DNA from 4 places in the Streptomyces sp. S07_1.15 genome. Region 2 is predicted to be linked to each of the others. Evidence: riboswitches for the same ligand, from Rfam matches in the RefSeq annotation. Region 2 holds a riboswitch; each other region holds the start of a gene.
The links. A riboswitch is a leader RNA that binds a small molecule or an ion and turns the genes downstream of it on or off. The one in region 2 is predicted to bind cobalamin.
Positions count from the first base shown of each region.

Region 1: it holds a riboswitch for cobalamin, as region 2 does, so the genes downstream of both, LIX60_RS10005 (ribonucleoside-diphosphate reductase subunit alpha) here and LIX60_RS23565 (prenyltransferase/squalene oxidase repeat-containing protein) in region 2, are expected to answer to the same signal.
Region 3: it holds a riboswitch for cobalamin, as region 2 does, so the genes downstream of both, cbiE (precorrin-6y C5,15-methyltransferase (decarboxylating) subunit CbiE) here and LIX60_RS23565 (prenyltransferase/squalene oxidase repeat-containing protein) in region 2, are expected to answer to the same signal.
Region 4: it holds a riboswitch for cobalamin, as region 2 does, so the genes downstream of both, LIX60_RS00590 (energy-coupling factor ABC transporter permease) here and LIX60_RS23565 (prenyltransferase/squalene oxidase repeat-containing protein) in region 2, are expected to answer to the same signal.

Region 1 is NZ_JAJBZK010000001.1:2,369,117-2,376,650, forward strand. It holds gene LIX60_RS09990 (GntR family transcriptional regulator) at 202-972, shown strand; gene LIX60_RS09995 (carbon starvation CstA family protein) at 1,205-3,412, shown strand; gene LIX60_RS10000 (YbdD/YjiX family protein) at 3,409-3,609, shown strand; cobalamin riboswitch at 3,903-4,035, shown strand; gene LIX60_RS10005 (ribonucleoside-diphosphate reductase subunit alpha) at 4,178-6,691, shown strand; gene LIX60_RS10010 (ribonucleotide-diphosphate reductase subunit beta) at 6,808-7,534, shown strand, end outside.
Region 2 is NZ_JAJBZK010000001.1:5,497,177-5,504,710, forward strand. It holds gene LIX60_RS23560 (SCO2322 family protein) at 235-936, opposite strand; gene LIX60_RS23565 (prenyltransferase/squalene oxidase repeat-containing protein) at 1,239-2,516, opposite strand; cobalamin riboswitch at 2,682-2,843, opposite strand; gene lanKC (class III lanthionine synthetase LanKC) at 3,202-5,934, shown strand; gene LIX60_RS23575 (SapB/AmfS family lanthipeptide) at 5,931-6,065, shown strand; gene LIX60_RS23580 (ABC transporter ATP-binding protein) at 6,194-7,534, shown strand, end outside.
Region 3 is NZ_JAJBZK010000001.1:712,666-720,199, forward strand. It holds gene LIX60_RS03045 (cobalt-precorrin-5B (C(1))-methyltransferase) at 160-1,386, shown strand; gene cobM (precorrin-4 C(11)-methyltransferase) at 1,447-2,247, opposite strand; gene cbiE (precorrin-6y C5,15-methyltransferase (decarboxylating) subunit CbiE) at 2,341-3,714, opposite strand; cobalamin riboswitch at 3,770-3,896, opposite strand; gene LIX60_RS03060 (ATP-binding protein) at 4,387-6,087, shown strand; gene LIX60_RS03065 (roadblock/LC7 domain-containing protein) at 6,090-6,500, shown strand; gene LIX60_RS03070 (DUF742 domain-containing protein) at 6,497-6,859, shown strand; gene LIX60_RS03075 (ATP/GTP-binding protein) at 6,837-7,478, shown strand; partial or broken gene LIX60_RS03080 (cytochrome P450) at 7,475-7,534, shown strand, end outside.
Region 4 is NZ_JAJBZK010000001.1:126,900-134,433, reverse strand. It holds gene LIX60_RS00625 (DUF2064 domain-containing protein) at 1-267, shown strand, start outside; gene LIX60_RS00620 (methyltransferase domain-containing protein) at 264-935, shown strand; gene LIX60_RS00615 (hypothetical protein) at 1,132-1,668, opposite strand; gene LIX60_RS00610 (molybdopterin-dependent oxidoreductase) at 1,632-2,969, opposite strand; gene LIX60_RS00605 (hypothetical protein) at 3,176-4,573, shown strand; gene LIX60_RS00600 (SH3 domain-containing protein) at 4,699-5,112, shown strand; gene LIX60_RS00595 (hypothetical protein) at 5,256-5,456, opposite strand; cobalamin riboswitch at 5,688-5,880, shown strand; gene LIX60_RS00590 (energy-coupling factor ABC transporter permease) at 5,909-6,616, shown strand; gene LIX60_RS00585 (energy-coupling factor ABC transporter substrate-binding protein) at 6,613-7,143, shown strand; gene cbiQ (cobalt ECF transporter T component CbiQ) at 7,150-7,534, shown strand, end outside.

The sequences.
Region 1 (7,534 bases), 3.1 Mb from region 2:
CCCGTGTCCCGCCGTCCGGACCGGAACGCCGCGGAGATCCCGGAGGTGTATAAGGAGGGCTGTCGGTCCCCGGTGACGGGGCCCGGCACCTTCCGGCCGCACAGGGGCAGCGCACCGTGAACGCCGGACCGTGCCACGATGTGAGCCCTACGTACGGAGGAGCCGGTGACGGCAGCAGGCCAGGAGTCGGGAAGGCTGACGATGGAGACCGACGGGGGCGCCGAGAACGGCCCGGGCGGCACGGCGGGCACCGGGCGTCCCGCGCGGGTGCCCAAGTACTACCGGCTCAAGCGCCACTTGCTGGAGATGACCGAGACCCTGCCCCCGGGCAGCCCGGTCCCCCCGGAGCGCACGCTCGCCACCGAGTTCGACACCTCGCGCACCACGGTGCGTCAGGCCCTCCAGGAACTGGTCGTCGAGGGCCGGCTGGAGCGCATCCAGGGCAAGGGCACCTTCGTCGCCAAGCCCAAGGTCTCCCAGGCCCTCCAACTCACCTCCTACACCGAGGACATGCGGGCCCAGGGGCTGGAGCCCGCCTCGCAGCTGCTCGACATCGGCTACGTCACCGCCGACGACCGGCTCGCCGGGCTGCTCGACATCGCCACCGGCGACCGGGTGCTGCGGATCGAACGGCTCCGGCTGGCCAGCGGTGAGCCGATGGCCATCGAGACCACGCATCTGTCGGCCAAGCGCTTCCCCGCGCTCCGCCGCAGCCTGGTGAAGTACACCTCCCTCTACACCGCGCTGGCCGAGGTCTACGGAGTGCGCCCGGCCGAGGCCGAGGAGACGATCGAGACCTCGCTCGCCAGCCCGCGCGAGGCCGGCCTGCTGGGGACGGACGTCGGGCTGCCGATGCTGATGCTCTCCCGGCACTCCTTCGACGCGACGGGGGCGCCGGTGGAGTGGGTCCGCTCGGTGTACCGGGGCGACCGTTACAAGTTCGTCGCCCGTCTCCAGCGCCCCAAGAGCTGAGACGGGCCCGGGGGCCGCGGGTTCCGGGGGCTTCACGGGCCCGGTCATCACCGGCTGTCACCGGGTCGGGACGGCAGGGCGGAGAGTAACGGGCCATTCCGTCTGCCGGACTATGGTTTCCACAACGTGTCCGTACCGGTATGCAGGCGTAGTGACCACCGGCCGCGCGCTGCCCTAGATTTCCCTGCGCGTTACGCAGGAGATCCTTCCCGGAAAAAACGGAGACGCTCCCATGCCAGAGTCAGCATCCGCAGCCCCGCCCACCACCGCGAAACGCGGGATGACCCCCGGATCGATCGCGGTCTGGGCCGCTGTGGCCCTCGTCGGCGCGGCAGGCTGGGCCGTCCTCGCCCTCTCACGCGGCGAGGAGGTGTCGGCCGCCTGGATGGTCGCCGCCGCTCTCGGTTCCTATGCCATCGCCTACCGCTTCTACTCCCGGTTCATCGCCAACCGCGTCCTGAAGGCCGACAAGACCCGGGCCACCCCGGCGGAGCGGCTCGACAACGGTGTCGACTTCCACCCCACCGACCGGCGCGTACTGCTCGGCCACCACTTCGCCGCCATCGCCGGAGCCGGCCCGCTGGTGGGCCCCGTGCTGGCGGCGCAGATGGGCTACCTCCCCGGCACCATCTGGATCATCGTCGGCGTGATTTTCGCCGGCGCGGTCCAGGACATGGTGACGCTGTTCTTCTCCATGCGCCGGGACGGCAAGTCGCTGGGGCAGATGGCCCGGGAGGAGATCGGCCCGTTCGGCGGCGCCGCGGCGCTGATCGCCATCTTCGCCATCATGATCATCCTGCTGGCGGTGCTGGCGCTCGTCGTCGTCAACGCCCTGGCGCACTCGCCGTGGGGCACCTTCTCCATCGCGATGACGATCCCGATCGCCTTCTTCATGGGCTTCTACCTGCGGGTGCTGCGCCCGGGCCGGGTGACCGAGGTGTCGGTCATCGGTGTGGCGCTGCTGCTGCTCGCGATCATCTCCGGGAGCTGGGTCGCCGAGTCCTCCTGGGCGGAGACCTTCACCCTGCAGCCCGGCACCCTGGTGATCTGGCTCGTGGTCTACGGCTTCTTCGCCTCGGTGCTGCCGGTGTGGATGCTGCTGGCCCCTCGTGACTACCTGTCCACCTTCATGAAGATCGGCACGATCGTCCTGCTGGCCCTCGGGGTGGCGTTCGCCCTGCCGACCCTGAAGATGCCCGCGGTCACCGAGTTCGCGAGCTCGGGCGCCGGCCCGGTCTTCGCCGGCTCACTCTTCCCGTTCGTCTTCATCACCATCGCCTGCGGCGCGCTCTCCGGCTTCCACGCCCTGGTCTCCTCGGGCACCACCCCGAAGATGATCCAGAAGGAGACCCAGGTCCGCATGATCGGCTACGGCTCCATGCTGATGGAGTCCTTCGTGGCGATCATGGCCCTGGTGGCCGCGTCCATCATCGACCCCGGCCTCTACTTCGCGATGAACTCGCCGGCCGGCCTGATCGGCGACTCGGTGCAGTCCGCCTCCGAGGCGGTCGCGAACCTCGGCTACACCATCTCCCCCGGCGATCTGGCGGCGGCCGCCGCGGCGGTGGAGGAGGACTCCCTGCTGTCGCGGACCGGTGGTGCCCCGACGCTGGCCGTCGGTATGGCGGAGATCTTCTCCTCGGTCTTCGGCGGCGCCGGGATGAAGGCCTTCTGGTACCACTTCGCCATCATGTTCGAGGCGCTGTTCATCCTCACCACGGTGGACGCCGGTACCCGCGTCGGCCGGTTCATGCTCCAGGACATGCTCGGCAACGTCTACAAGCCCTTCCGGGACGTCAGCTGGAAGCCGGGGGCCTGGATCGCGAGCGCGGTCGTCGTCGGCCTCTGGGGCTACTTCCTCTGGGTCGGCGTCCACGACCCGCTGGGCGGCATCTACCAGCTCTTCCCGCTGTTCGGTATCGCCAACCAGCTGCTGGCGGCCGTCGCGCTGGCCGTCGCCACCACGCTGCTCGTCAAGTCCGGACGGCTCAAGTGGGCCTGGGTCACCGGTGTCCCGCTGGCCTGGGACGTGGTGGTGACCTTCACGGCGAGCTGGCAGAAGATCTTCTCGGGTGACCCGAAGATCGGCTTCTTCACACAGCGCTCCATCTACCAGGAGGCCATCGAGGACGGCAAGGTGCTGCCGCCCGCCAAGGACATGGGCGACATGCACACCGTCGTCACCAACGCGACGGTGGACGGCGTCCTCTCCGTCCTCTTCCTCCTGCTGGTCATCGTGGTACTCGTCGACGCCGGGCGGGTATGCGTCAAGGCGATCCGCAATCCCGCGCAGGCCAAGCTGGAGGAGGTGCCCTACGTGGAGTCGAAGCTCGTGGCCCCGGCCGCTCTGTGGCCCACCAAGGAGGAGAAGGCCGAACTCGTCGCGGCCGGCGCCGGCACGGACGGCAAGGAGAGCACCGGCACGGGGAGTTCCTCGTGAGCTCCGCGCTCAGGGAGAAGGCCGCCAGGATCCGCTTCCTCTGGCGGGAGGCGACCGGGGAGGCCACCTACGACCGGTACGTCGCCCACGCACGGAAGTGCGATCCGGACGCGGAGGTGCTGAGCCGCCGCGAGTTCGAGAAGCAGCGCGTGGACGGCCGTGAGGCCGACCCCCGCGAGGGCTTCCGCTGCTGCTGACGCCCACGCCACCGCTCCGGCGGAACCGCCCGAACGACCCGATGGCCCCGGCCCCGCGCCGGGGCCATCGGCGTGCCCGGGGGGCGCGCCGGGGTGCGCCCCCCGGGCCGCCGGGCGCACGCCACTCCGGTGCGCGGAGGATTTTTCCGGGATCCCGAACGGGAACACCCGCCCTTCCCGGCGGCCCGGTTCCCGCTCCCCGCGCACTCCGGGGGCGGCCCCGGACGTGTTCCCCTGCAAAGCGCCCCCGTGCGCCGGGATACACAACATCTAGTGCCGCTCGCGGAAAGCGACACAAGATGTATGCTCATGCTCGCTGACGCGCCAGGGGAATCCGGTGCGAATCCTGAACTGTCCCGCAACGGTGTGAAGGCGGCTTTCGCCTGCCTTCGAGTCCGAGCGCCTGCCGTCGGCCACGTCCGGCTCGACCGAGCCGGCGTCGATTCCGTCCGGGCTCCGGGGATTGGGCCGGTGGACGTCGCGCGGTCTTCCGCCCCTCCGGGCGGACGGGGGCCGCACGCGCCCCGCGCTCCGCCCCGCGGCCCCGCCGAGCGAGGGAGAGTTCTCCGTGACCATCGCGCCCGCCGATCCCGCATCAGCCGACAGCGGCGGCACAGCGACCGCCGGCCGGGACGCCCCCGGTACCGCGCTGCTGCGCCTCCTCACCGGGCTGACGGCCGATCTGCCCGCCGCCGACCCGGGCCGGGTGGCCGCCGCCGCGCTGCGCGGCCGCGAACCCGGCGCGGACGAGGCCGCGTTGCGCGAGCTGGCGACGGAGGCCGCGGCCGGGCTGATCTCCGAGGACCCGGTGTACTCGCGGCTGGCGGCCCGACTCCTCAGCCGTGCCATCGCGGACGAGGCGGCCGGCCAGGGCGCGGTCTCCTTCCCGGACTCGATCGCGGCCGGCCACCGGGAGGGCCTGATCGCCGACCGCACCGCCGCCTTCGTCCGCGAGCACGCGGCACGGCTGGACACCCTGGTGGAGACGTCGCTCGCCGACGGCGCCGACGACCGCTTCGGCTACTTCGGGCTGCGGACCCTGTACAGCCGCTACCTGCTGCGGCATCCGGTGAGCCGTCAGGTCGTCGAGACCCCGCAGCACTTCCTGCTCCGGGTGGCCTGCGGGCTGGCCGCAGACGACTCGCGCGCGGCCGTGGACGAGGTCGCCTCGCTCTACCGGCTGATGAGCCGGCTGCACTATCTCCCCAGCTCCCCCACCCTCTTCAACTCCGGCACCCGGCACCCGCAGATGTCCTCCTGCTATCTGCTGGACTCCCCGCTCGACGAACTGGACTCCCTCTACGAGCGCTACCACCAGGTCGCCCGGCTCTCCAAGCACGCGGGCGGCATCGGCCTGCCGTTCAGCCGGATCCGCTCCCGGGGCGCCCTGATCCGCGGCACCAACGGCCACTCCGGCGGGATCGTCCCGTTCCTGCGCACGCTCGACTCCTCCGTCGCCGCCGTCAACCAGGGCGGCCGGCGGAAGGGCGCGGCCTGCGTCTACCTGGAGCCCTGGCACGCCGACATCGAGGAGTTCCTGGAGCTGCGGGACAACACCGGCGAGGAGGCCCGCCGCACGCACCACCTCAATCTGGCCAACTGGATCCCGGACGAGTTCATGCGCCGGGTCGAGGCCGACGCCGAGTGGTCGCTCTTCTCCCCCTCCGACGTGCCCGCGCTGCCGGACCTGTGGGGCGCCGAGTTCGACGCGGCGTACCGCCGGGCCGAGGAGGCCGGGCTCGCCGTCCGGCGGCTGCCCGCGCGGCAGTTGTACGCCCGGATGATGCGCACGCTCGCGCAGACCGGCAACGGCTGGATGACGTTCAAGGACGCCGCCAACCGGACCGCGAACCAGACCGCCGAGCCCGGCAAGGTCGTCCACTCCTCGAATCTCTGCACCGAGATCCTGGAGGTCACCGACGACGGGGAGACCGCCGTCTGCAATCTCGGGTCGGTCAACCTCGCGGCCCATGTCGCGGCGGACGCCGGTCCCGGTGAGGCCGCGGTGGCGGAGGCGATGGACTGGGAGCGGCTGGACGCCACCGTCCGCACCGCCGTCGCCTTCCTCGACCGGGTCGTGGACATCAACTTCTACCCCACCCCGCAGGCCGCCGCCTCCAACCGGCGCTGGCGCCCGGTCGGACTCGGGGTAATGGGGCTGCAGGACGTCTTCTTCCGGCTGCGGCTGCCGTTCGACTCCCCCGCGGCGGCCCGGCTCTCCACCGAGATCTCCGAGCGGATCATGCTCGCGGCCTACGAGGCCTCCTGCGCTCTCGCCGGGCGGCACGGCCCGCACCCGGCCTGGTCCTCCACCCGCGCCTCGCGCGGCGTGCTCCACCCCGACCACTACGGCGTCCGGCCCCGGTGGCCGGAGCGGTGGGAGGCGCTGCGGGCCCGGATCGCCGCCACGGGGCTGCGCAACTCCCTGCTGCTCGCCATCGCCCCGACCGCGACGATCGCCTCCATCGCCGGGGTGTACGAATGCGTCGAGCCGCAGGTGTCGAACCTCTTCAAGCGCGAGACCCTCTCGGGTGAGTTCCTGCAGGTCAACACCTACCTGGTGGCGGAGCTCAAGGAGCTCGGCCACTGGAACGCGCGGACCCGCGAGGCGCTCCGCGACGGCAACGGCTCCGTCCAGGCGCTGGACCGGCTCCCGGCCGGGCTGCGGGACCGCTACCGCACCGCCTGGGAACTGCCGCAGCGGGCGCTGATCGACATGGCCGCGGCCCGCACGCCGTATCTGGACCAGAGCCAGTCGCTCAATCTCTTCATGGCCTCGCCGACCATCGACAAGCTCAGCTCGATGTACGCCTACGCCTGGAAGAAGGGCCTCAAGACCACCTACTACCTGCGGTCGCGCCCGGCCACCCGGATCGCGCGGGCCGCCGGTTCCGCCGACGCGGCGACCGCGCCGCCGGACCCCGTACCCGCCCCCGTCCCCGTCCCGGCGCACCGCCCCGGCTCCGCCGCCGTTCCCGCCCCCTCTCCCGCTCATGCTCCCGCTCCGGCGGAGCAGGCGGCCGGCGGGGACGCGGCCGCCTGCTCCCTGGAGAACCCCGAGTCCTGCGAGGCCTGCCAGTGACCACCGAAGCGACACCGACCACCACCACCGCGGCAGCCCCGGCCGCCTCCGGCACCGGAGCGGCACCGGCCGCCCGGAACCTGCTCGACCCGGGCTTCGAACTGACCCTGCGCCCGATGCGCTATCCGGGCTTCTACGAGCGCTACCGCGACGCGATCCGGAACACCTGGACCGTGGAGGAGGTCGACCTCCACTCCGACCTGGCGGACCTCGCCCGGCTCTCCCCCGGCGAGCGCCATCTCATCGGGCGGCTCGTCGCCTTCTTCGCCACCGGGGACTCGATCGTCGCCAACAATCTCGTGCTCACGCTCTACCGGCACATCAACTCCCCCGAGGCGCGGCTCTACCTCTCCCGTCAGCTGTTCGAGGAGGCGGTGCACGTCCAGTTCTATCTGACGCTGCTGGACACCTACCTCCCCGACCACGACGACCGCGCCGCCGCCTTCGCAGCCGTGGAGAACATCCCCTCGATCCGCGAGAAGGCCGAGTTCTGCTTCCGGTGGATGGACTCGGTGGAGAAGCTGGACCGGCTGGAGAGCAGGGACGACCGGCGGCGCTTCCTGCTCAACCTGATCTGCTTCGCCGCCTGCATCGAAGGGCTGTTCTTCTACGGGGCCTTCGCCTATGTCTACTGGTTCCGCTCCCGAGGGCTGCTGCACGGGCTGGCGACCGGCACCAACTGGGTGTTCCGCGACGAGTCCCTGCACATGGACTTCGCCTTCTCGGTCGTCGACACCGTCCGCGAGGAGGAGCCGGACCTCTTCGACGAGGAACTGGCCGGCCGGGTCACGGCGATGCTGGAGGAGGCGGTCGAGGCGGAACTGCAGTTCGCCCGTGATCTCT
Region 2 (7,534 bases):
GCGAGGCCTCGGGCGCCCGGGACGCGAGACGCCCGCGGAGCCGCGCCGCCGCGGACGGACCCGCGCCCGTCCCCTCCGCGCCCGGCCGCCGGACCGCGCCGTCCGCGCCCCGCTCCGGCCGCCGGGACCGGGGCACGGCGGCCGTCGCGGGGCGCGGCGGAGCGGCACCGCGGCCCGCCGCGGGCCGGGCGCTGTCGAGAGGGCCGGGACGGGGTGTCCCGGGGGCGCCGGGGCTCATCCGCGGCGTCGGCGGGCCTGCCAGGCGGCGCCCGCGGCGAGGACGGCGACGGCGGCGGCACCCGCGTAGAGACCGGTGGACGAGCCGCCGCCCTCCCCGCCGGCCGGTTCACCGGCACGGTCGTCACCGGAGCGGCCGTCACCCGAGCCGTCGGAACCGCTTCCGCCGGACGGGTCCGCGCCGCCGTCCCCGGCACCCGCGTCCCCGGACACCTGTTCGCCGCAGCCGCGCTCCGGGTAGCCCGCGATCGCGCACAGCAGCGCCGAGGTGTTGTAGCGGAGCGGCTTCGCGACGGCGGCCAGGGCCTCGCCGCTGGTCGCGTCCTCCGGCACGGACGCGCACTCCGTGCGGGGCTCCGGGGGCCGTTCGCCGTCCGGCGCGTCCTCGGTGGTACCGAAGTCCAGCACGAGCGCGACCCGCTTGCGGCCGTCCTCGGCGGGGGTGTCCGCGCAGATGGCCGCGAAGCCGGCGGTGTCGCGCGGCTTCGCGGCGTCCTGGGTGTTGACGCTCACCGAGAAGCGGAAGCCCTCGACGTCGCCGTCGGCGGGCCGGGCCGTCGCCGGCCCCTCGGTGGCGTAGCTCCAACTGCCGCCGTCCCGCTGCCAGAAGGACCAGTAGCGGTACCCCTCGGCCTGCGCCGGTCCCGCGCCGAGCGCGGTGACGGCGGCCACGAGCAGCAGCACGGCCGGCCCGCGCACCCCGGGGCGCGCCGGCGGGCGCCGGTGGACACCGGCCCGGTGCCCCGCGTCCGCCGCCGTGCCGGCGCGGCCCCGGGCTCCGCCGGGACCCGCGGCCGTGCGGGCGGCCCGGGGACGGCCGGTGCCGCGCGGCGCCGTGCCGTGCCGGCCGCCGCTCCGCCGCATGCCACCCGGGCCGCTGCTGTGCGGCTGCTCCGCTCTGTCCGTCTCCGCGCCGAGCGGCCCCGTCAGGCGCGGCCGGGTGCCGCGCCGGTCCGTGCCGTCCGGTGCCCGGAGACCGGTGATCCGCCATGGCCGCCTGCTCACGACCGCTTCCTCCGGCCGGCGGTGAGCATCAGGACGGCGCCGGCGACGAGCCCCGCGAGTACGCCCGCGCCCAGGATCCACCAGAGGACGGAGACGTCGCCGGACCCGGACTTCTCGCCCTCCTCGCCGGCGTCCGCGCCGGCCGCCGGCACCGACTCCGGCTCCGGCCCGGTGGCGTTGAGCTCCTTCACCAGGTCCGTGCCGCCGAAGGAGCGCGGGTCGCCGCCCGCGGCGTGCGCGGCGAGGACCAGGGTGCCCAGACCGGCGGGGTTGTCCGCGGCCCACTCGGCGGAGTTCTTCTCCAGCCAGGCCAGTGGCGCCTCGGCCGCCTCCGGCCGCCCGGCCGCCACCAGGGCGATCACGGCCTCGGCGGTGTTGGAGTGGTCCGGCACCGGCTCGTCGGCGCCGGGCGCGAGCGAGGTGAGGTGCCCGTCCTTCTCCAGCAGCCCGGTGAGGTACGCGGCGGCGCCGGACGCGGCCTCCTCCGGCGTGCGGCCGGCGTCCGCGCCGGAGCCGCACTCCAGCGGCTCGGGCGCGCCGCCGCCCTCGCCGCCGTCCCCGGCGGCCGGGGTGACGGCCAGGCCCTTGCCGTGACCGGCGAGGACACCGGCCACCGTGGCGTCGGCGTTGGCCAGGAGACGGCCCTTCTTGTCGGGCTGGAAGGCGTAGGCGCCGCGGTCACCGGCGTCGGCGTCGCAGCCGAGCTGCAGCTCCGCGAGCGCGTCGTACGGGGACTTGCCGTCCGCCCGGGTGGCTTCCGGCTTCTCGCCCGCCGCGGCCAGCGCGCCGACGACCACGGAGGTGGAGTTGGTGTCGCTGGGGGTCCCCGGGAGGTAGCCCCAGCCGCCGTCCTCGTTCTGCACGGACTTCAGCCAGCCGACGGCCTTGCGGACCTCGCCGGTGTGCCCGCCGAGGGCCGCCAGCGCCTGGACGGCGACGGCGGTGGCGTTGCTGTCCACCGGCGTCTTGGCGTCGCACTCGGCGCCGGCGTCCGCGCGGTAGGCGGCGAACGCGCCGGAGGCGCACTGCTGCCCGGTGAGCCAGTCCACGGCTTCGGCGGCCGGGGTGACGCCCGCGGTGTCCTGGGCGAGCAGGGCTATGGACTGCCGCCACACCCCGTCGTAGGCCGGGTCCTTGGTGCCGTGCAGCCCGGACGGCGGCTTCGGGGCGGGGGAGGAGGACGGCGCGGCGGTGTCGGCCGAGGCGGCGGGTGCGGCGAGCGCACCCAGCACGGCGGACGCGGCCAGGGCCGCGGCGGTGCGGCGTACGTTCATGGTTTTGGTGCCTTCCGTTGGCGGTTCTCGTGGCGGGGGGCAGCCGGGCACGGCCGACCCCGGCCGCGCGGACCGCACGCGGAGGGCACACCGGGCTCGTCTTCCGTAGACCTCGACGGTGCCGTCCGCGGCCGGGCGCCCAGGAGGGCGCCGCACCGGCGGACGGGAGCCTGTTCGCGCCCGGACAGGTGCTCCGGCTCGTACGGCCGCGCGGGGCGCGGGGTGTACTCACGGTTGCGGGTCAGCGCCGGATTCGCACCGGTCTTCCCCTGTCAGGGCACGGATGAAGTTGTCGGGAGACACCCTAACCGGCCGGTAGAAGATCATCGAACGGGTGTCCGCCCAGCCTGCCGGAAGGGAGCGCGGAGCGCCCCGGAAGGGGGTGCCGGACGGGGGCGGCGGCCGGGCGGATGCGGGCCTCCCGCCCTCCCGGTGCCCGCCCGTGCCCGGGCCGCGGCCGTCCGGGGCGGGTGCCACCCCGGGCGCCCGACCGGTAGGACCCCAGGTCAGGGGCTGTTCGGAGGGGCGAGAGGGCGCCGTTCGACGGGATTCGAACTGCCGTAACTTACTCATGCGTTCCGCACATCAGGGTCGTGACAGCTGTGACTGTTCCGCCGGCGCCCCCCGGTGACAAGCTCAAAGCACACCGAGAGGCCCGCACCACCGGACGGGACGAAGGAGCGTCATGGACCTGGGGTACGCCGTGTACTGCGACGCGGACCGCACGTTCTACGACGCCCCGCACCGGCTCTCCGCCGGCACCGAGGACACCCCCGGAGCGCCCGGCGCCCTCTACGAGCACGCCCGCCGCGAGGCCCCCGAGGGGTGGCAGCGGCACAGCAACGGCGACTGGCTCGCCTTCCGCCCGCTCGACACCTCGCTGCCCGCCCAGGGCTGGAAGATCCACGTCTCGGCCACGCTCGACAACGCCGAGAAGATCCTCACCCAGGTCTGGGACTACTGCGTGCCGCGGTCGGTGGCCTTCAAGTTCATACCGGGCCGGCACCTCCTCCGCACCCGCAACGCCAAGTACGCGGACCGGGGCGGCAGCGGCAAGTTCATCACCGTCTACCCGGAGAACGACGAGCAGTTCGGGACCATCGCCCGCGAGCTCGGCGAACTCCTCGACGGGGAACCCGGCCCGTACATCCTCAGCGATCTGCGCTGGGGCGCCGGCCCGGTCCATGTGCGCTACGGCAGCTTCACCGAACGGCACTGCTACGACGAACAGGGCGTCCTGCGCCCCGCCGTGGAGAACGCCGAGGGGAAGCTCGTACCCGACCGCCGGGACCCGGCCTTCCACATACCCGGCTGGGTGGAGCCCCCCGCCTGCCTCACCCCGCACATCGAGGCCCGCACGGCCACCCGCACCACCGGTATCCCGTACCGCATCGAGAAGGCCCTGCACTTCTCCAACGGCGGCGGTGTCTACGCCGGGACGGACACCCGCACCGGTGAGAAGGTCGTCCTCAAGGAGGCCCGGCCCCACGCGGGTCTCGCGGCCGACGGAGCCGACGCCGTGAGCCGGCTGGAGCGCGAACGCGCCGCCCTCGAACGCCTGTCGGGGCTGCCGTACACCCCGGAGGTGCGCGACTCCTTCGTCCTCGGCGACCACCACTTCATGGTGATGGAGTTCCTGGAGGGCAAGCCGCTCAACACGTTCTTCGCCCGCCGGCACCCGCTCATCGAGGCCGACCCCGCACCGGAGGCGCTCGCCGGGTACACGGACTGGGCGATACGGATGCACGGCATGGTGACCGAGGCCGTGGAGGCGGTCCACGCCCGCGGCGTCGTCTTCAACGACCTGCATCTGTTCAACATCATGGTCTCCGAGGACGAGTCCTCCGTCGCCCTCCTCGACTTCGAGGCCGCCGCGCACATCGACGAGGGCCGCCGCCAGGTGGTCGCCAACCCGGGCTTCGTCGCCCCGGCCGGGCACCGCGGCTTCGACGTCGACCGCTATGCGCTCGCCTGTCTGCGCATCGCCCTCTTCCTTCCGCTCACGAGCCTCTTCGCCATCGACCGCGGCAAGGCCGCGCATCTCGCGGAGATCGCCGCCCGGGAGTTCCCGGTGGCCCGCGGCTTCCTCGACGAGGCGGTCGCCGAGATCCTCCGCGACCCCGCCGCCGGACCGACGGCGGCCGGAGCGGACGACGCGGCCGGCAGCGCCCCGGCGGCCCGGGCTCCGTATCTGCCCGTCGACCCCGCGGACTGGCCGCACAGCCGGGACTCCATGGTCCGCGCCATCCTCGCCTCGGCCACCCCGGACCGCCACGACCGCTACTTCCCGGGCGACATCGCCCAGTTCCGGGCCGGCGGCGGCCTCTGCTACGGCTACGGCGCGGCCGGCGTCCTGCACGCCCTCGCCGAGACCGGCGGCGGACGGCACCCGGAGGCGGAGGAGTGGCTGCTGCGCCGCACCGAACGCCCCGCTCCCGGCACCCCCCTCGGCTTCTACGACGGACTCGCCGGCATCGCCTGGACCCTGGACCGCCTCGGCCACCGGGAACGCGCCCTGGAACTGGCCGGGCTCACCCTCGCCGAGGACTGGTCCGGCATGGCGCCCGACCTGCACAGCGGACTCGCCGGCATCGCCCTCGCCCTGGACTCCCTGGGCGCGAGCACGGGCGAGATCGCCCTGGAGGACGCGGCCGCGCGCTGCACCCGGATCGTCGCGGACCGGTTCGCCCGCTCCGACGGCACCGAGGGCGGCACCGGCGGCGGCACCGGGCGGACCGGCGGCGGAGTGCCGCGCGCCGGGCTCCTCCACGGCGCCGCCGGCCAGGCCCTGCTCTTCCTCCGCCGGTACGAGCGCACCGGGGACCCCGCGCTGCTGGACCTCGCGGCCGAGGCCCTGCGCCGCGACCTCGCCCGCTGCGTCAAGGGCCCCGACGGCGCGCTCCAGGTCGACGAGGGCAAGCGCACCATGCCCTACCTCGGCGCCGGCAGCGTCGGCATCGGCATGGTCCTCGACGACTACCTGGCCCACCGCCACGACGAGGACTTCGACCGGGCGCGCCGCGACATCGTGCGGGCCGCCCAGGGCAAGTTCTACGCCCAGCCCGGGCTGTTCCGGGGCGCGGCCGGGATGGTCCTGCACCTGGCCCGCACCACCACCGGCGGCCCGGGCACGGACGAGACCGCCCTGCGCCGCCAGATCACCGCCCTCACCTGGGGCGCCGTCCCGTTCCACGGGGAACTCGCCTTCCCCGGGGAGCAGATGATGCGCCTCTCCATGGACCTCAGCACAGGCACCGCCGGGTGCCTGCTCGCCCTGGGCAGCGCGCTGCACGGCTCTCCCGTGCACCTGCCCTTCCTCCCGCCGCCCGCCGGGCGGCCCCACGAGCCGGTCTCCGCCGGAGGCCGTACCCAAAAAAATCCCGTCCCCACGGACATCAAGGAAAGGACAGTGTCATGACCCTTCTCGACCTGCAGACCATGGAGACCCCCGCCGAGGAGATCACCGGCGAGCTGGCGACGGGCGGCGGCTCCCGCGCCTCCCTGCTGCTCTGCGGCGACAGCTCCCTGAGCGTCACCACCTGCAACTGATCTGAGCCGCTAGTCGGCAGGTCAGCTCAGCGCGGTCCCGGGCGGCGGCATTCCGCCCGGGACCGCACGCTCACCGTACGCGCCGCCTTCGTCCGCGCGTCACCGGAGGAGGGGAGACACCGCAGCCCATGGCCACCGAGCCGGCCGGCACCGGCCCCTCCGCCGAAGCCCGGGACGCCGGGGACCGCTCCCCCGGCGCACGGGCCGTCACCCCGGGCGGGGACTCCCGCCGTGCGGAAGCCCGCGGTGCGGAAGCCCGCGAGAAGGCCCGTAATGGCAAGACCCGTAACGGCAGGGCCCGGACCGCCGGCGCCCGCCGCCACGACGAGGCCCGTACCTCTCCGGCCGCCGCCGGCGCCTCTCCCGCGGACCCGGCCCCCGGCGCCCGCCGGCTGCTGGCCGGCGCCGCGCGCCGCAGCACCGGCCGGGCCGTCCTGATCCTCTGCGCCACCACGGCCTCCGCCGCCGCGACCATCGCGCTGCCCGCCGTGCTCGGCCACACCCTCGACCTGCTGCTCGGCAGACGGGACGGAGCCCAGCCATGGGTGGCGCTCTGCGGCGTGCTGCTCGCGGCCGAGGTCCTGCTCGACGCGCTCACGGCCCACGCCACCGGCGTCACCAACGCCCGCTCCACGGCCTGGCTGCGCAACCGCGGCACCGCCCACCTCCTCTCCGTCGGCCCGCGCCGCGCCGCCCGGTTCACCCCGGGCGACGTCGTGACCCGGCTGACCGGCAACGCCGCCGAGGCGGGCACGGTCCCCGCCACCGCGGCCGCCTCCGCCGCCTCGCTGCTCACCCCGGTCGGCGGCATCGTCGCCCTCGTCCTCGTCGACGTCTGGACCGCCGCGGTGTTCCTCGCCGGGGTGCCCGTCCTCCTGCTGCTCCTGCGGGTCTTCGTCCGCAGCTCCTCCGACAGCGTGACGCGCTACCAGCGCATCCAGGGAGACATCGCGGCCCGGCTGATGGAGGCACTCGGCGGCGCGCGGACCGTCGCGGCCGCCGGTACGGCGCGCCGTGAGCGGGACCGGGTGCTCGCGCCCCTCCCCGAACTCGACGCCCAGGGGCGCCGGATGTGGCAGGTCTACGGCCGTGCCGTCACCCAGGGCGGCATCCTGGTGCCGCTGCTGACCACCGCCGTCCTGGCCGTCGGCGGTGTGCGGCTGGCCGCCGGGCAGCTCAGTGTCGGCGAACTCCTGGCCGCCTCCCGCTACGCGGGCCTCGCCGCCGGGATCGGCGCCGTCGTCGGCCAGCTGAGCGCCCTGGTGCGCGGCCGGGCCGCCGCCCGCCGCACCGCCGAACTGCTGTCCGCGCCGCGCGTGCGCCACGGCAGCCGCCGTCTGCCGCCCGGCGGGCCCGGCCGGCTCGAACTGCGCGGCGTCACCGTGGTCCGGGGCGGCGCCCGGGTGCTGGACGGCGTCGACCTCACCGTCCCCGGCGGCGTCACGGCCGCCGTCGTCGGGCGCTCCGGC
Region 3 (7,534 bases), 4.8 Mb from region 2:
GGGCCGCGCGGATGGCACGATCGCACGGGCGTGCGCGTCTCCCGCCCACGCCCGTCCGTCCGCCCGTCCGCCCGTCCGCCCGAAGCCGCATGGACCACACCGCCGGACGCCCTCCGGCCGCTTGTCTCTCCGCCAACTCCCCGCCGCCCGGAGCACCGCATGACCACGCCCGACCCGCCCCGCGCCACCGGCTCCGCGGACAACCCCGGACCTCCCCCCGGGAGTCCGGGCGGTTCCCCCGAAGCCCCCGGCGGCCGCACCGCACAGCTCGCGCGGACCGGCCTGCGCCCCGGCTGGACCACCGGTGCCTGCGCGACCGCCGCCGCCACCGCGGCGTACACCGCGCTGCTCACCGGCCGCTTCCCGGACCCGGTGGTCATCACCCTGCCCCGGGGCGAGACCCCGGCCTTCGCCCTGGCCGCCGAGGAGCTGCGGCCCGCGGAGGGCCGGGCGGCGGCCGGTGTCGTGAAGGACGCGGGCGACGACCCGGACGTCACCCACGGCGCCCTGGTCCGCGCCACCGTGCGCCTGCTGCCGCCGGGCAGCGGTGTCGTGTTCCGGGCCGGTCCGGGCGTCGGCACGGTGACCCGCCCCGGTCTGCCGCTGGCCGTCGGGGAGCCGGCCGTCAACCCCGTGCCCCGGCGGATGATGAGCGAGCACATCGCCGAGGTCGCGGCCCGGCACGGCGGCTCCGGTGACGTGGAGATCGAACTCTCCGTGGACCACGGCGAGGAGATCGCCCGCTCCACCTGGAACCCGCGGCTCGGCATCCTGGGCGGGCTGTCGATCCTGGGCACGACCGGCGTCGTGGTGCCCTACTCGTGCTCCGCGTGGATCGACAGCATCCGGCGCGGCATCGACGTCGCGCGGGCGGCCGGGCGCACCCATGTGGCGGGCTGCACCGGTTCCACCTCCGAGCGGACCGCCGTCGCGGAGCACGGCCTGCCGGAGGACGCGCTGCTGGACATGGGCGACTTCGCGGGGGCCGTGCTCAAGTACCTGCGGCGCCACCCGGTTCCGCGCCTCACCATCGCGGGCGGTTTCGCCAAGCTGTCGAAGCTGGCCGCCGGCCATCTGGATCTGCACTCGGGCCGCTCCCGGGTCGACAAGGACTTCCTCGCGGACCTCGCCCGGCGGGGCGGCGCGGACGAGGAACTGGCCGCGGCCGTGGCCGGGGCCAACACCGGCCTGGAGGCGCTCCAGCGCTGCGCGGCGCGCGGTGTCCCGCTGGGCGATCTGGTGGCGGAGGCCGCCCGCGGGACGGCGCTCGGGGTGCTGCGCGGCGAACCGGTCACCGTGGACGTGCTCTGTATCGACCGTGCGGGCGGGGTCGTCGGGCGCGCGGCACCGGAGGGGCCGTCCCGCGCCCGCCCCCCGGGGCCCTGACCGGCCGTCCCGGCGCGGGGCGCACCGGTTACGCCCGCCCCGCGCGCCGGGCGCGGCCGGTCACCGTCCCGGTGCGCTCCCGCCGGCCCGGGGCCGGGGACCGTCCGGGGCGGCGGTGCCGCACCGGTCGCGCTCCGCCGAGTACAGATGGCTGTCCGGGAACTGCTCGGCGCCCAGGGCGCGGCCGACCATGATGACCGCCGTGCGCGTCACCCCGGCCGCCCTGACCCGGTCGGCGATACCGCCCAGCGGTCCCCGGAGCACCAGTTCGTCCGGGCGGCTCGCCATCGCCACCACCGCGGCGGGGCAGTCGGCCCCGTAGTGCGGCAGCAGTTCGGCGACGACCCGGTCCGCGTAGCGGGCGGCCAGGTGCAGTACGAGCAGCGCGCGGCTGCGTCCCAGGGTGGCCAGGTCCTCGCCGTCCGGCATCGGGGTGGCCTGCTGGGCGACGCGGGTGAGGATCACGGTCTGGCCGACGGCCGGCACGGTCAGCTCCCGTCCCAGCGCCGCGGCCGCCGCGGCGAACGCCGGTACGCCGGGGACCACCTCGTACGGCACGCCGGCCGCGTCCAGCCGCCGCATCTGCTCCGCGACCGCGCTGAACACCGAGGGGTCCCCGGAGTGCAGCCGGGCCACGTCGTGGCCCGCGCGGTGCGCGTCCGCCAGCTCCGCCGTGATCTGGTCCAGGTTCAGCCGCGCCGTGTCCACGAGCCGCGCGTCCGGCCGGCACGCGGCGAGCAGTTCGCGCGGCACCAGGCTGCCCGCGTACAGGCAGACGGCGCACGACTCCAGCAGCCGCTGCCCGCGCACGGTGATCAGGTCGGCGGCGCCGGGACCGGCACCGATGAAGTACACCGTCATCGTTCTCTCCTCGGTCCGGCCTCCCGGCCGGCATGCGCTCCGCGGACGCCGGCCCCGCCGGTGGCCGCCCTGCTGATGTCCGGTCCGCCCGCGTCACTCCGCCGGCGCCCGCTGTTCCTCCGGCCGCTGTTCCTCCGGCGCCCACTCTCCCGGCGTCCGCTCCCCCGGCTTGGTCACCGCCCACTGCGTGACCGGCATCGCCTGCCGCCAGCCGGTGAACCCGCCGACCGGTACGGCGCTGGAGACGGCGATCCGTACCAGCTCCCCGCCGTGCCGGCGGTACCACTCCGCCAGCAGTGCCTCGGACTCCAGCGTCACCGTGTTGGCGACCAGCCGTCCTCCGCCGGGCAGCGCCGCCCAGCACGCCTCCAGCAGTCCGGGGGCGGTGAGCCCGCCGCCGACGAACACCGCGTCGGGCGGCCCGAGTCCGGGACCCCGCCCGTCCGCGGGCCGTCCGTCCGCGGGCCCGTCCGCGAGTCCGTCCAGGGCCTCCGGGGCGGCCCCGGTGACCACCCGCAGCGCGGGCACCCCGAGCCGCTCCGCGTTCCGCCGGATGCGCGCGGCCCGTACGGGGTCGCGCTCCACGCTCACCGCGCGGCAGCCGCGTCCGGCGCGCATCCACTCGACCGCGATGCTGCCGGAGCCGCCGCCGATGTCCCACAGCAGTTCGCCCGGTGCCGGGGCGAGCGCGGCCAGCGTGGCCGCCCGCACACGGCGCTTGGTGAGCTGCCCGTCGTGCTCGTACGCCTCGTCCGGGAGCCCCGGGACCGCGGACAGCCGGTGGCCGTCCGGCTCGGGCCGGCACTCGACGGCGACGACGTTCAGGGGATCGCCCGGCGGATGCGGCCAGCCGGCGGCGGTGCCCTCGAACCGGCGTTCCCGCGCGCCGCCGCCCAGCTGTTCGAGCACCGTCATCCGGCTCGGTCCGTAGCCGCGGTCGCACAGCAGTGCCGCCACCTCGCCCGGGGTTCCGGCGCCCGCGCTCAGGACGAGGAGCCGTCGGCGCGCGTGCAGGGCGGCGGCCAGGGCCGCGGCGGGCCGGCCCACCAGGCTGACCACCTCGGTGTCCTCCACCGCCCAGCCCAGCCGGGCACAGGCGTACGACGCCGAGGAGGCGTGGGGCAGCACCCGCAGCCGCTCCGCGCCGACGGCCGCGGCCAGGGTCCGCCCGATGCCGTGGAACATCGGGTCGCCGCTGGCCAGGACGGCCACCCGCCGTCCGGCGTGCTCGGCGAGCAGCCGGGGCACGGCGGGGCGCAGCGGTGACGGCCAGGGCACCCGTTCCGCCGTGCAGCCGGGCGGCAGCAGGGCGAGCTGGCGGGGGCCGCCGATGACGGTCCCGGCACGGTGCAGCGCCTCCCGGGCGTCCCGCCCGAGCCCGTCCCAGCCGTCGGCGCCGATGCCGACCACGGTGACGGTGTCCGGCATGCGGCCCGCGCCGGGGCACGGCACGTCGTCGTCGCTCATCACGAACCTCTTCCTGGGGTGTCCTCGCCCCGGGTGCGGCGGATCGGCGACGGGCCAGTCTCCTGGCTGCCGGATCGGCGCTCGCCCCGGCCTTCCGGCCCGCGGGGGGCCGTGGCTCGGATGGGGTCCGCTCCCCGGTCACAGTGGCGGGACCGCGCCGGATTCGCACCGGCTTCCTGGTTCCCGTCGCCTCGTTGGGCAGCATCCTCCCGCATCGGTGCGGGCAGGTGTGCGACGGCCTCCGTTCTTCTGTACGACACCCGCTCTGAGCTGCGATATGACGAAATGCATGGCTCATACATGGGTCTATGCTCCGTCCCGTGGACCCGAGACTCCCGCCGTTCCGGCCTCCCCTCCCCCGCCCGTTTCCCGGCCACGGGCGCCCGCGCCGGCCCGGCCCGGCCTGCCCGGCGTACCCCTCGAATCGATGTGCCCGGTGCCGTACCGCGCACAACGGGCCCGCGGCGGCGGCAGCGGCCGGTAGAAAGAGGGCCGCGGAGCGCCGCCCGGCGGCTCCGGGCCCCGCCGTCCGCGGCACGGCGGCGCCCGGACGCCAGGACGGCCGGGCGGCCGGACGAGTCGGCCGCCGCCCGGCGGCAGACCTCATACCGGGGGCCTCGCCCCGTGTGCGGGCCTCCGTCATCCGCCGTCCGTCCCTTCCCAAGGTGTGCCATGGTTCGACCCTCGATCGCTTCCTCCACGTTCCGCCGCCGCTTCGTCCGCCCGGCCGCGATGCTCCTGGCCGCCGTAGCGGTCACGGACCCGTGGGCGCTGGGCGGGGTGGGCGCCGGCTGGGCCGTGGCCTGCCACGTCCTCACCGCGGCCCTGCTGGTCGGTCTCTTCGAGCGGCTGCAGAGCGCGCTCCGCGCCTGTGAGCGCGAGACGCTGGCCGCGCGGGAGGAGGCCGCACGGCACGACACCGAGTGGCGTGAGTTCTGCACCCACCAGGACGCCCGGCGGGAGGAAACGGTCCGGCATCTCGCCGATGTCCGGCTCCCCGCCGCCCTGGCGGGCGAACCGGTGCCGGTCCCGCAGCCCCCGGAGAGCCACCCGGGCACGGCCCGGGAGTACGAGCGGGTGCTGGCGGCCGCCGGCGCCGCCGTGCGGACCGTCCGCGAGCGGGAGGAGTCACTGCGCCTGGTCGTCGTGGCCCTCGCCCGCCGGGTGCAGGCGTCCTCGCACCGCATCCAGGAGGAGATGGCCGCCCTGGAGGCCCGCCACTCCGCCCACCCCGACGTCCTGGAGGCGAGCATGCGCGGCGACCACGCCGCCGCGCAGCAGGCCCGGATCGCGCAGAGTCTCGCGGTGCTGTGCGGCGAGTGGCCGGGGCAGCAGTGGCAGAAGCCGCACGCGCTGGTGGACGTGGTCCGCGCGGGGGCCTCCCGGATCGTGTCGTACCAGCGCGTCAAGGTCTGCGGCGACCAGGACATCGCGGCGGTGGCGACCGTCGTGGAGCCCCTGGTGCACGTCGTGGCGGAGCTCCTCGCCAACGCCACCCAGTGCGCGCCGCCGACCACCCACGTCGAGGTGACCGTCCGCACCGTGACCCGGGGCGCCGTCATCGAGATCGACGACGCCGGTCTCGGCATGGACGAGTACGCCCTCGAACAGGCGCGGGAGATCGCCGCCGGGCGCCGGCTGCTGGGCTTCGCCGACCTCGGCGAGATCCCGCAGACGGGGCTCGCGGTCGTCGGCCGGTACGCCGAGCGGCACCGGCTCAAGGTCGACCTGCTGCCCTCCCCGTACGGCGGGGTCCGCGCGGTGGTCCTGGTGCCGGGCACCCTGCTGCAGACCCTGGAGCCGCCCGCCGTGCCCGCCTCCCGGCGCCCCTCGGCCGGCGAGACCGCGTACGCCGGGGGCGGCACCGTGCCGGCCGGCGCGACGGCCGTCACCGGCACCGTCCCCGTACCGCCGTCCGCCGCCACAGGCGGTCCGGGACTGCCGCAGCGGCGCTCCAGCCGCCACCGCGCCGCCGTCCCGCCCCTCTCCGAGCTGACCGGTACCGGGAAGCTGCCCCCTCCTCCGCCGCCGCCCTCCCCCGAGCGGGCCGGGGCCTGGATGGGTGCCCTCTTCGCCGGCAGCCGCGCGGGCGCCGCCCGGACACGGGCGGCGGAAACGGAGGACGCGGCGGAGACGACCGGGACGAGCGGGACGGCCGGGACGGCGGAAGCGGCCGGGACCGGGCCGGAGACCCCGGAGCCGGGGCCGTCCGCCACGCCCCCCGGAGGTCCGTGGCAGCGCGTGGCAGCCACCGGCCCCGGCACGGCCCCCGGTCTGCCCGGCCCGCCCGGTCTGCCCGGCCACGGCGGCTCCCCCGGCCGAGACGGCCGCCCGCACCGCGACGACGATGACGCCGAAGGACACCTCTCATGACGATGCATCAGATGAAGAGCCCGGCCGGCCGCGACTGGATGGTGGCGGACGTCGCCTCCGTCTCCGGTGTCCGGCACGTGGTGGTGCTCAGCACCGACGGCCTGCTGATGGCCCGTTCCGAGGGGACCGGACGGGACAGCGCCGACCGGCTCGCGGCCGCCTGCTCCGGTCTGCAGTCCCTCGCCAAGGGCCTCGGACGGGAGTTCGGCACCGGCAGCAAGGCCGTGATACAGCAAATGGTCGAATTCGACGGCGGCTTCCTCTTCATGGTCGCCGCCGGCCAGGGCTCGTATCTGGCCGTCGTCACCGACGCCGCGGTCGACCCGCAGCTGATCGCCCAGCAGATGCGCATCCAGGTCAACCGCATCGGCAGCCATCTGTCCAGCCCGCCGCGGCAAGGCGCCGTCTCATGACGGCCCCCGGGGAGTATCTGGACACCCCCCTGCGGCCCTATGTGCTCACCGGCGGGCGGGCCCGCCCCAGCCGCAACACGGTCGCGCTCGACACCCTGCTCGTCGCCTCCGCGCGGGAACAGGACCTGCCCGTCTCCGCCAGCCGCCAGGAACGCGCCCTGGTACGGATGTGCGGCCGGCTGCTGTCCCTGGCGGAGGCGTCGGCGCACCTCGGGCTGCCGGTGAGCACCGTGACCGTCCTGGCCTCGGACCTCGTCGACTCGGGCCACCTCACCGCGCGCACCGGTATCCCCCCGGCCGCCCGCACGGACCGCGACCTGCTCCAGGAGGTGCTCGATGGTCTCCGCAAGCTCCGCTGACCCCCGCCTGGCCGCGGGGCGCGCCCTCCCGCCCGGCGGGCGGTATCTGCCCGACACCGTGGAGCGGGCGGTGAAGCTCCTGGTCGTCGGCGCGTTCGGGGTCGGCAAGACGACCCTGATCGGCTCGGTCAGCGAGATCACACCGCTGCGCACCGAGGAGGTCATGACGGAGGAGAGCGCCGGCGTCGACGACCTCGCCGGCCTGGCCGGCAAGACCACCACGACCGTGGCGATGGACTTCGGCCGCATCACCCTCAACCCCGGCCTCGTGCTCTACCTCTTCGGCACCCCCGGCCAGCGGAGGTTCTGGGATCTGTGGGAAGGGCTGGCCGAGGGGGCGCTGGGGGTGCTGGTGATGGTCGACACCCGCCGTCTGGAGGACAGCTTCGAGGTGCTGGAGCAGCTGGAGCTGCGCGGCCTGCCGTTCGCCGTGGCGGTCAACCACTTCCCCGACACCCCGCGCCACCACACCGTGGAGGACCTGCGCCGCGCCCTCGACCTGCTGGACGAGACCCCCGTCGTGATGTGCGACGCCCGCCGGCGCCGCGCCTCCCGCGACGCCCTGATCACGCTCGTGGAGTACGTCTCCGCCACCGCCGCACAGGAGGTGCCCCGATGACCGTCCCCGCCGTGCCCCCGGGCTGCCCGGCCCACGGGATCACCACCGGTCTGACC
Region 4 (7,534 bases), 5.4 Mb from region 2:
TGGTTCGGGCCCGCCGAGGACGGCGGCTTCTGGGCCCTCGGCCTCGCCCGGCCCGAGCCGGAGCTGCTGCGCGGCGTCCCGATGTCCACGGCCGGAACCGGCGCCGCGCAGCGGCGGCGGCTGACGGACGCCGGGCTGCGGGTCCACGATCTGCCCGTGCTGCGCGATGTGGACACCCCGGCGGACGCGCTCCTGGCGGCGGCCGCCGCACCGGGCGGCCACTTCGCCGGAGTCCTGGCCGGACTGCACCGGGCGCCCGTCCGATGAGCGCTGCGAACCCGGCCCCGGAGCCCCGCACGGACGCGTGGCACGCGGGACCGTACGACACCGCGCTCCGCTCCGGCGGCGGCCCGCTCTTCCTGCGCCGGGACGACGGCGGGCTCGTCCCGCTGGAGGTGGAGCGCTGGTGCTCGCGCGCCGACGCCGCCGACATGACCGTGCTGCGCCGCTGCGAGGGCTCCGTCCTCGACATCGGCTGCGGCCCCGGCCGGCTCGTCGCGGCCCTCACCCGGCTGGGGCGGCCCGGGCTCGGCATCGACCCCAGCCCGGCGGCCGTCGCGCGCACCGTGCGCGCGGGCGGCGCGGCGCTGCGCCGGTCGGTCTTCGACCGGCTGCCGGGTGACAGCCGGTGGGGCACGGCGCTGCTCATCGACGGCAACATCGGCATCGGCGGCGACCCCTCGGCGCTGCTGCGGCGGGTCGCGCAGATCGTCGCCCCCGGCGGGCTGCTGCTCGTCGAAACCGCGGGCGCGGACGTCGACGAGCGCGCCTGGGTCCATCTGGACGACGGCGACGGGGCCCGGGGGGCCGTCTTCCCCTGGGCGCGGGTCGGCGGCCCCGCCCTGGCCCGCCGGGCGCGGGCCGAGGGGTGGTGCGTCACGGAGGAGTGGACCGCGTCCCACCGGCACTTCACCGCCCTGCGCCGCGCGCCCTGAACGCCGTGGACCCTCCCGCCTCCGGGACGACCGGGGCGGGAGGATCCCGTACGGCGGCGGGCCCGGCCCGTCCCGTCCGACCGTCCCGCCCCGACCGCCCCGACCCACGGAGGCAGAGGCGGAGGCGGAGACGGGGCGGAGAGGCGGTACCCCGCGCGCCGGGGCGCGCCGGGCCCGCTCGGCGCAGCGCCGTCCCTCAGCGCCGGGCGCGGCGGCGCAGCGCGGAGAGCAGGGCCCAGCCGGCGGACACCGCGAACAGGGCGGCGGTCAGCAGCAGCCAGCGTTCGGTGAAGCCGTCGGCGCTCAGGCCGGTACTCCGCTCGAACCGCGCCGGCGGGCCGCTGACCAGCGGCCACCAGACGAGCAGCAGCAGCCCGGACAGCAGGGCGGGAATCCGCAGGTGGTTGATCCCCGGCCGGTACGGTGTCCGGGGCCGGGCGGCGTCCGGCGCGGCACCGCCCGCCCCGGACCGGCGGCGCGGGGGCGGCAGAGCCCCCACCGCGCGGTCCGCCGCGGTGTACAGCGGCAGCAGCACCAGGTCGTGCAGGAGGGCGGCTCCCACGACCCACAGCACGACGCCGAGCGGGTCGTCGCCGCCCAGCAGGCGCGTTCCGGCGTACGCGGTCACGGCGAATGAGCACAGCAGCAGCGGCGGGTACCACAGGGGCTCGCCGGCCCGGAGCGGCGGAAGGCGCCTCACGGGTTCCCCCCGAAAGTGAGCCGGGTGACCCATTTGGTGTTGTGCACCCCGGGGTTCGCGGGCACGATCACCCGCGCCGGATACCCGTGGTCGGCCGAGAGCCGGGCTCCGTTGACCCGCAGCGCGAGCAGGGAGAGCGGGTCGCGCACCTGGTTGGCGCGGAGCCCGGCCGACCGGAACGTCCCGGAGCGCTGCGCCGACTCGACGAACACCCCGGGCGCGTCCCGCTCCCAGCCGGCCAGGGCCGCCAGATCCGCCAGCCGGACCCCGCTCCACATCTGGTCGGAGGTCGACCAGCCCTCCACACAGGCGATGGGCAGCGCGGCACGGTGCTGCGGCAGCTCCAGCAACTCCGCCCGGGTGAAAACGAGTTCGCGCGGCCCGCCGCGCACCGTCAGCCGCCAGTCCGCGCCGATGTCCGCGGCGCGGATGCCCGCGGCGGCCGCCGTCTTGTTGATCTGGAAGCCGTTCGGACCGCCGCCGGGCTCCCGTCCGCGCGGGGCGAGGACGGCGGTGGAGCGCAGCGGCCCGCCGAGGCTCTGCCCCGCCGTGGTGGCGGCCAGCAGCAGCGAGCCCGCCCCCACCGCGGTGAGCGCGCCCCGGCGGGAGAGGGTGGGCGCGGCCGGCTCCGGTGCGGCGAGGGCGGCCATGGCGGCGGCCTCCTCCTCCGTACGGGCGCGGCGGCCGCGCAGCACCCGCAGGGCGCGCGGCACGCGGAGCGCGGCGTGCGCGGCGAAGGCGGCCGTGAAGACCCAGGAGCCGTAGAAGTGCAGCGGGTAGAACGAGCCGGGGAAGACGTACTCCAGCTGGATGTTGAGAAGGCCGGTGGCGAAGACGAACAGCCCGCCGCCGACGAGCAGCAGCAGGGACAGCCGGTCCAGGGCATGGGTGACCGAGCGCACCGGGGGCCAGGTGAACAGCCGGGGGATGACCGACCAGAGCTTGGCCAGCAGCACCGGCACCAGCGCGACGCCCAGCGTCACATGGACGCCCTGGGTGAGCCGGTAGAGCCAGTGCGGCTCCGTGGGCCAGGGGAACAGGAAGAAGCCGAGCAGCCCCTTGTCCGGGGTGCGGTCGTTCCGGGCCAGATCCGGGTTGTACGCCGCGTACGACAGCAGCCCCGTCACGAACAGCACGGGGATCCCCACCAGCAGCACGATGCCCAGGACGGACGTCAGCCGGGGCCCGCGCAGCGGACTGCGCCAGAAGCCGGGCCGGAAGGGCCCGCCCGGCCCCCGGGCGCCCGGCCCGCCGGGCCGCGCCGCCGTCGCCTTACCGCGGACGGGACGCGCCCCGCCGGACCCCCGTGCCGTCTTCCCGCCGTCGTCGTCCATCGCGCCGCCCTCCGTGGTGTTCCGCGGGACGCGCGCAGGAGGCCCGCGTCCGCCGTCCACGACCGTAGGCCGGGCCGCCCCCCGGAACCCCGCTCCGGCCATGACGAAACGCTGACATCACACCGGGGGCGGTGAGGATCTGACGGAACGGTGACACCGGGCGTGTGTCCGGCCGTACGCGCCGGAGCGGCCCCTAGCGTGACGGCGTGACCCACCTCCGCACCCCCGCGCCCGGCCGCGAGCGTCTGCGCCCGCGGCGGTCCGCCGCCCGCGCGGACCTCCTCACCGCGGCCGCCGCCGCCCTCTTCGTCGCCGCGGTCGCCGTCGCCGGCATCCTGATCCAGCGCTCCGTGGACGTCCTGTACGTCGAGTGGCCGCCGCTCTACGCGCACTGGATGCCGCACGCGGGCCCCGGCACGGTCGCGGCACCCGCCGTGGCGGCCGCCGTCGTCGCCTACGGCCCGGTGCTCGCCCGCCGGCTGCCCTGGCGCCGGCTGCTGCTCCTGACCTGGGCGGCCTCGCTGGCCTGGACGCTGTCGCTGGCGCTGATCGACGGCTGGCGGCGCGGTGTCGCCGGCCGGCTCACCGCCAAGCACGAGTACCTGCTCGCCGTCGACCGCATCGCCGCCGACCCGGCCGCGGCCGTGCGCACCTTCACCGACCACATCCTGCTCACCTCGCCCGACTACTGGCCCGCCCATGTGGCGGGCCATCCGCCGGGCGCCGTGCTCACCTTCGTCGGCCTCGACCGCATCGGGCTCGGCGGTGGCGCCTGGGCCGCCGTGTGGGTGCTGATCGCGGGCAGCTCGGCCGCCGCGGCCGTCCTGGTGACGCTGCGTGCCGTGGCGGGGGAGCGGTGGGCGCGCCGGGCCGCGCCGTTCGCCGTGCTCGCCCCGGCGGCGGTCTGGGCGGGTGTCTCCGCGGACGCCTACTTCTCGGCCGTCGCCGCCTGGGGGATCGCCCTGCTCGCCCTGGCGTGCCGTCCGGCGGCGCGCCGTCCTGCGGCGACCGCGCTGGCCGCAGGGCTGCTGCTCGGCCTCACCGTCCATCTCTCGTACGGGCTGGTGCTGATGGTGATCCCTGCGGCCGCCGTCCTGCTGCACGGCCGGACCGTGCGCCCGCTGCTCCCCGCACTCGCCGGGGTGGCCGCGGTCACCGCCGCGTTCACCGCGGCCGGCTTCTGGTGGTACGAGGGCTACGACCTGCTGGTCACCCGCTACTACCAGGGAGTGGCCCGGATCCGCCCGTACAGCTACTGGTTCTTCGGCAACCTCGCCAACGCGGTCGTCATCGCCGGGGCCGCCTCCGTCGCCGGGCTGCGCCGCGCCCTGGCCGCCACCGCCGAGACGGCCCGCCGGCTGCGGTCGGGGCGCTCGCTGGACGCCTGCGGTGTCGTGCTCCTGGCCCTGGCGGGCCTCTGCATGATCGCGGCGGCCGACCTCTCCGGGATGAGCAAGGCCGAGACGGAACGGATCTGGCTGCCCTTCGCCCTCTGGCTCCTCCCGGCCGCCGCTCTCCTCCCGGCCCGCCACCACCGCCGCTGGCTGGTGCTCCAGGCGGCGACAGCGCTCTTTCTCAACCACGTTCTGCTTACGGGTTGGTGACGAGACGTCGCCCGGGTGTTGACCGGTATCGCCCCCGAGGGGGACCTTGCCGCCTTTTTGGTTTCATGCCCGGTGCGAACGGAAAGCGACGCCTTGTCACATTCCTGGCAGAACAGGAGTTGCCCATGTTCCACACGCTCAGGTCCCGCTCCGCGGGACTCGCGGCCGGTGCCGCCGCCTCGGCCCTTCTGGTCGGCGGTTCGCTGCTCGGCGCGACATCCGTCCAGGCCGACTCGCAGAACCATCCGCACAAGCCGTACGGGGTCGTCAAGGCCGGGACGCTCAACGAGCGGCAGTACCCCAGCACCGACTCCTCGGTGGTGGGCCAGCTCCACCGGCACGACCGGATCGGCATCAAGTGCAAGGTGCGCGCCCAGCTGATCCACGGCGACCCCATCTGGTACCACCTGCGGCACAAGGAAGCCTGGGTGAGCGGGAAGTACGTGCACGTTCACGGTTATGTGAAGTGGTGCAAGGACGTCGACCGTCACCACCACCCGCTGACCAACAGCAGGAAGGCCCGTATGGCGAAGGGGTGACCCCACCTCTTCACACCCGGGTGTGAGAAAGGGCCCGGTCCCGGCGGAGGCAGTCCGCCGGGACCGGGCCCGCCGCCGTTCCGCCGGCCGCCGCGGTGCCGCCCAGTGCCGCCCGGGGCGGTCCGCCGCAGGGTCCGCGGCCGTCAGCCGAGGCTCTCCGGCCGCTCTCCCTTCGGCCCGAGGCCGCGCGTGGTCCGCGGGCCCCGGCTGCGCATGGACGGGTCCTTCTGGAGGGTCTTGTCCGCCGCCTTGGTGGCCTGCTGGTCGGATACTCCGCTGTCCTCGGCCTCCTTGCGCAGCTTCGCCCGTTTCCGGTCGTACTTCTTGCTGCCGGGCTCCGGCATGGCCGTCACCTCCTCGGTAATGCGGGCAGGGCCCGCCGACGCCGGACGGGTATCCGGGGTAAAAGGCGTGAAACGGTATGAACCACTCCGGCAGTCGCCCTTCGAAGGGCGCCGGCTCACCCGCTGCCCCGGCGCCCCGCCCGCGGAGCCGGGTGGCGCCGTGCTCCCGTGCGCCGTCCGGTGTGGGATGTACCGCAGGGTGACCGGCTTGTCCTCCTCGCGCGCGGCGCACTACTGTCACAGGGCCTTGGTGCACGGGAAACCGGTGAAGAACCGGTGCGGCCCTCGCCACTGTGATCGGGAAGTCCGGTTCCACCCTCTGGGAGCCACTGGGATGCCGCGGAGCGCCGCGGCACCCGGGAAGGCGGAGTCCGGGCGGCATGACCCGTAAGCCAGGAGACCGGCCAGGGCGCGTCGTCCATCCACGAGGTGCTGGAGAGGTCCGCTTTCCCATGCATATAGCCGAGGGCTACCTGCCCCCCTGGCACGCGGTCGCCTGGAGCGCCGCCGCCGCCCCCTTCGTCCTCCACGGCGTACGGTCGCTGAGCCGCGAGGTGAGGAAGAATCCGGAGAACACCCTGCTGCTCGGTGCCTCCGGTGCCTTCACCTTCGTCCTGTCCGCGCTGAAGATCCCCTCCGTGACGGGCAGTTGCTCGCACCCCACCGGCACCGGGCTCGGTGCCATCCTGTTCCGGCCGCCGGTCATGGCGGTGCTCGGCACCATCACCCTGCTCTTCCAGGCCCTGCTGCTGGCGCACGGCGGGCTCACCACCCTGGGCGCCAACGTCTTCTCCATGGCCGTGGTGGGCCCGTGGGCCGGGTACGCCGCCTACCGGCTGGTGAGGGGACTCGGCGCGCCGCTCGCCGCCGCCGTGTTCGCCGGTGCCTTCACCGCCGATCTGAGCACCTACTGCGTCACCAGCGTCCAGCTCGCCCTGGCGTTCCCGGACCCGGCCACCGGACTGCCCGGCGCCCTGGCCAAGTTCGGCTCCGTCTTCGCCGTCACCCAGATCCCCCTCGCCGTCAGCGAGGGCATCCTCACCGTGCTGGTGATCCGGCTGCTGGGCCAGGCCGACGGGACCGCCCTGGCCCGGCTCGGTGTGCGGACGGCCCCCGGCGGCCGCCGGCCGGAGCGGTCCGAGGAGGCGGTGACCCGATGAGCCGGAACACCCGGACCAACCTGCTGCTGCTGGCCGTTGTCGCCGTCCTGGCCGCCCTCCCGCTCGTCCTGGGACTCGGCGACGGCATGGAGGAGCCCTTCACCGGCAGTGACGCGCAGGCCGAGACGGCGGTCGAGGAACTCCGGCCGGGCTACGAACCCTGGTTCGCCCCGCTCTACGAACCCCCGTCGGCGGAAGTGGAGTCGGCGCTCTTCGCCCTCCAGGCCGCGATCGGCGCCGGGGTGCTGGCTTACTGCCTCGGGCTGCGCCGGGGACGCCGGCAGGGGGAGGCGCGGGCCGCCGGCGAAGCGGCGGGAACGGCCGGTCCCGGTACCGCCGCGGCGGGCACGGCCCGGACGGCGGGTACCGGGAAACCGGGGGGCGGCGCGCGCCCTGACGCGGGGGCGGCCGCGGAGGCGCCACCGGCCGGCGGGGACCCGGGCGGTGCCGGGAACGCCCCGGCGCCCGCGTCCGGCGAACGGGGCGGCGGGGGGCCGTCCGGTCCCGGCGGCCGCCCGGCCGCGTAGCCCCGCGTGCTGCCCATCGACGCGGCGGCGCACAGCAGTCGCTGGCGCCGCCGCCACCCCCTGGACAAGGCGGTCCTCGCCCTCGGCCTGACCGTCCTGGCGGTGAGCCTGCCGCCCTGGCCGGGGGCGCCGCTCATCGCCGCCGTCGCGCTCACCGCACTGCTCGGCCCGGCCCGGGTGCCGCCGCGCCGGCTCTGGCGGGCGTACCGGGTGCCGCTCGGCTTCTGCGTCACCGGCGCGCTGCCGCTCCTCGTCCAACTGGGCGGGGAGCGCGGCCTGCTGTCCCTCGCACCGGACGGCCCCGCGCAGGCCGGGCAGCTGCTGCTGCGCACCTCGGCCGCCTCGCTGGGCGTCCTGCTGTTCGCCTTCACCACACCGCTGTCGGATCTGC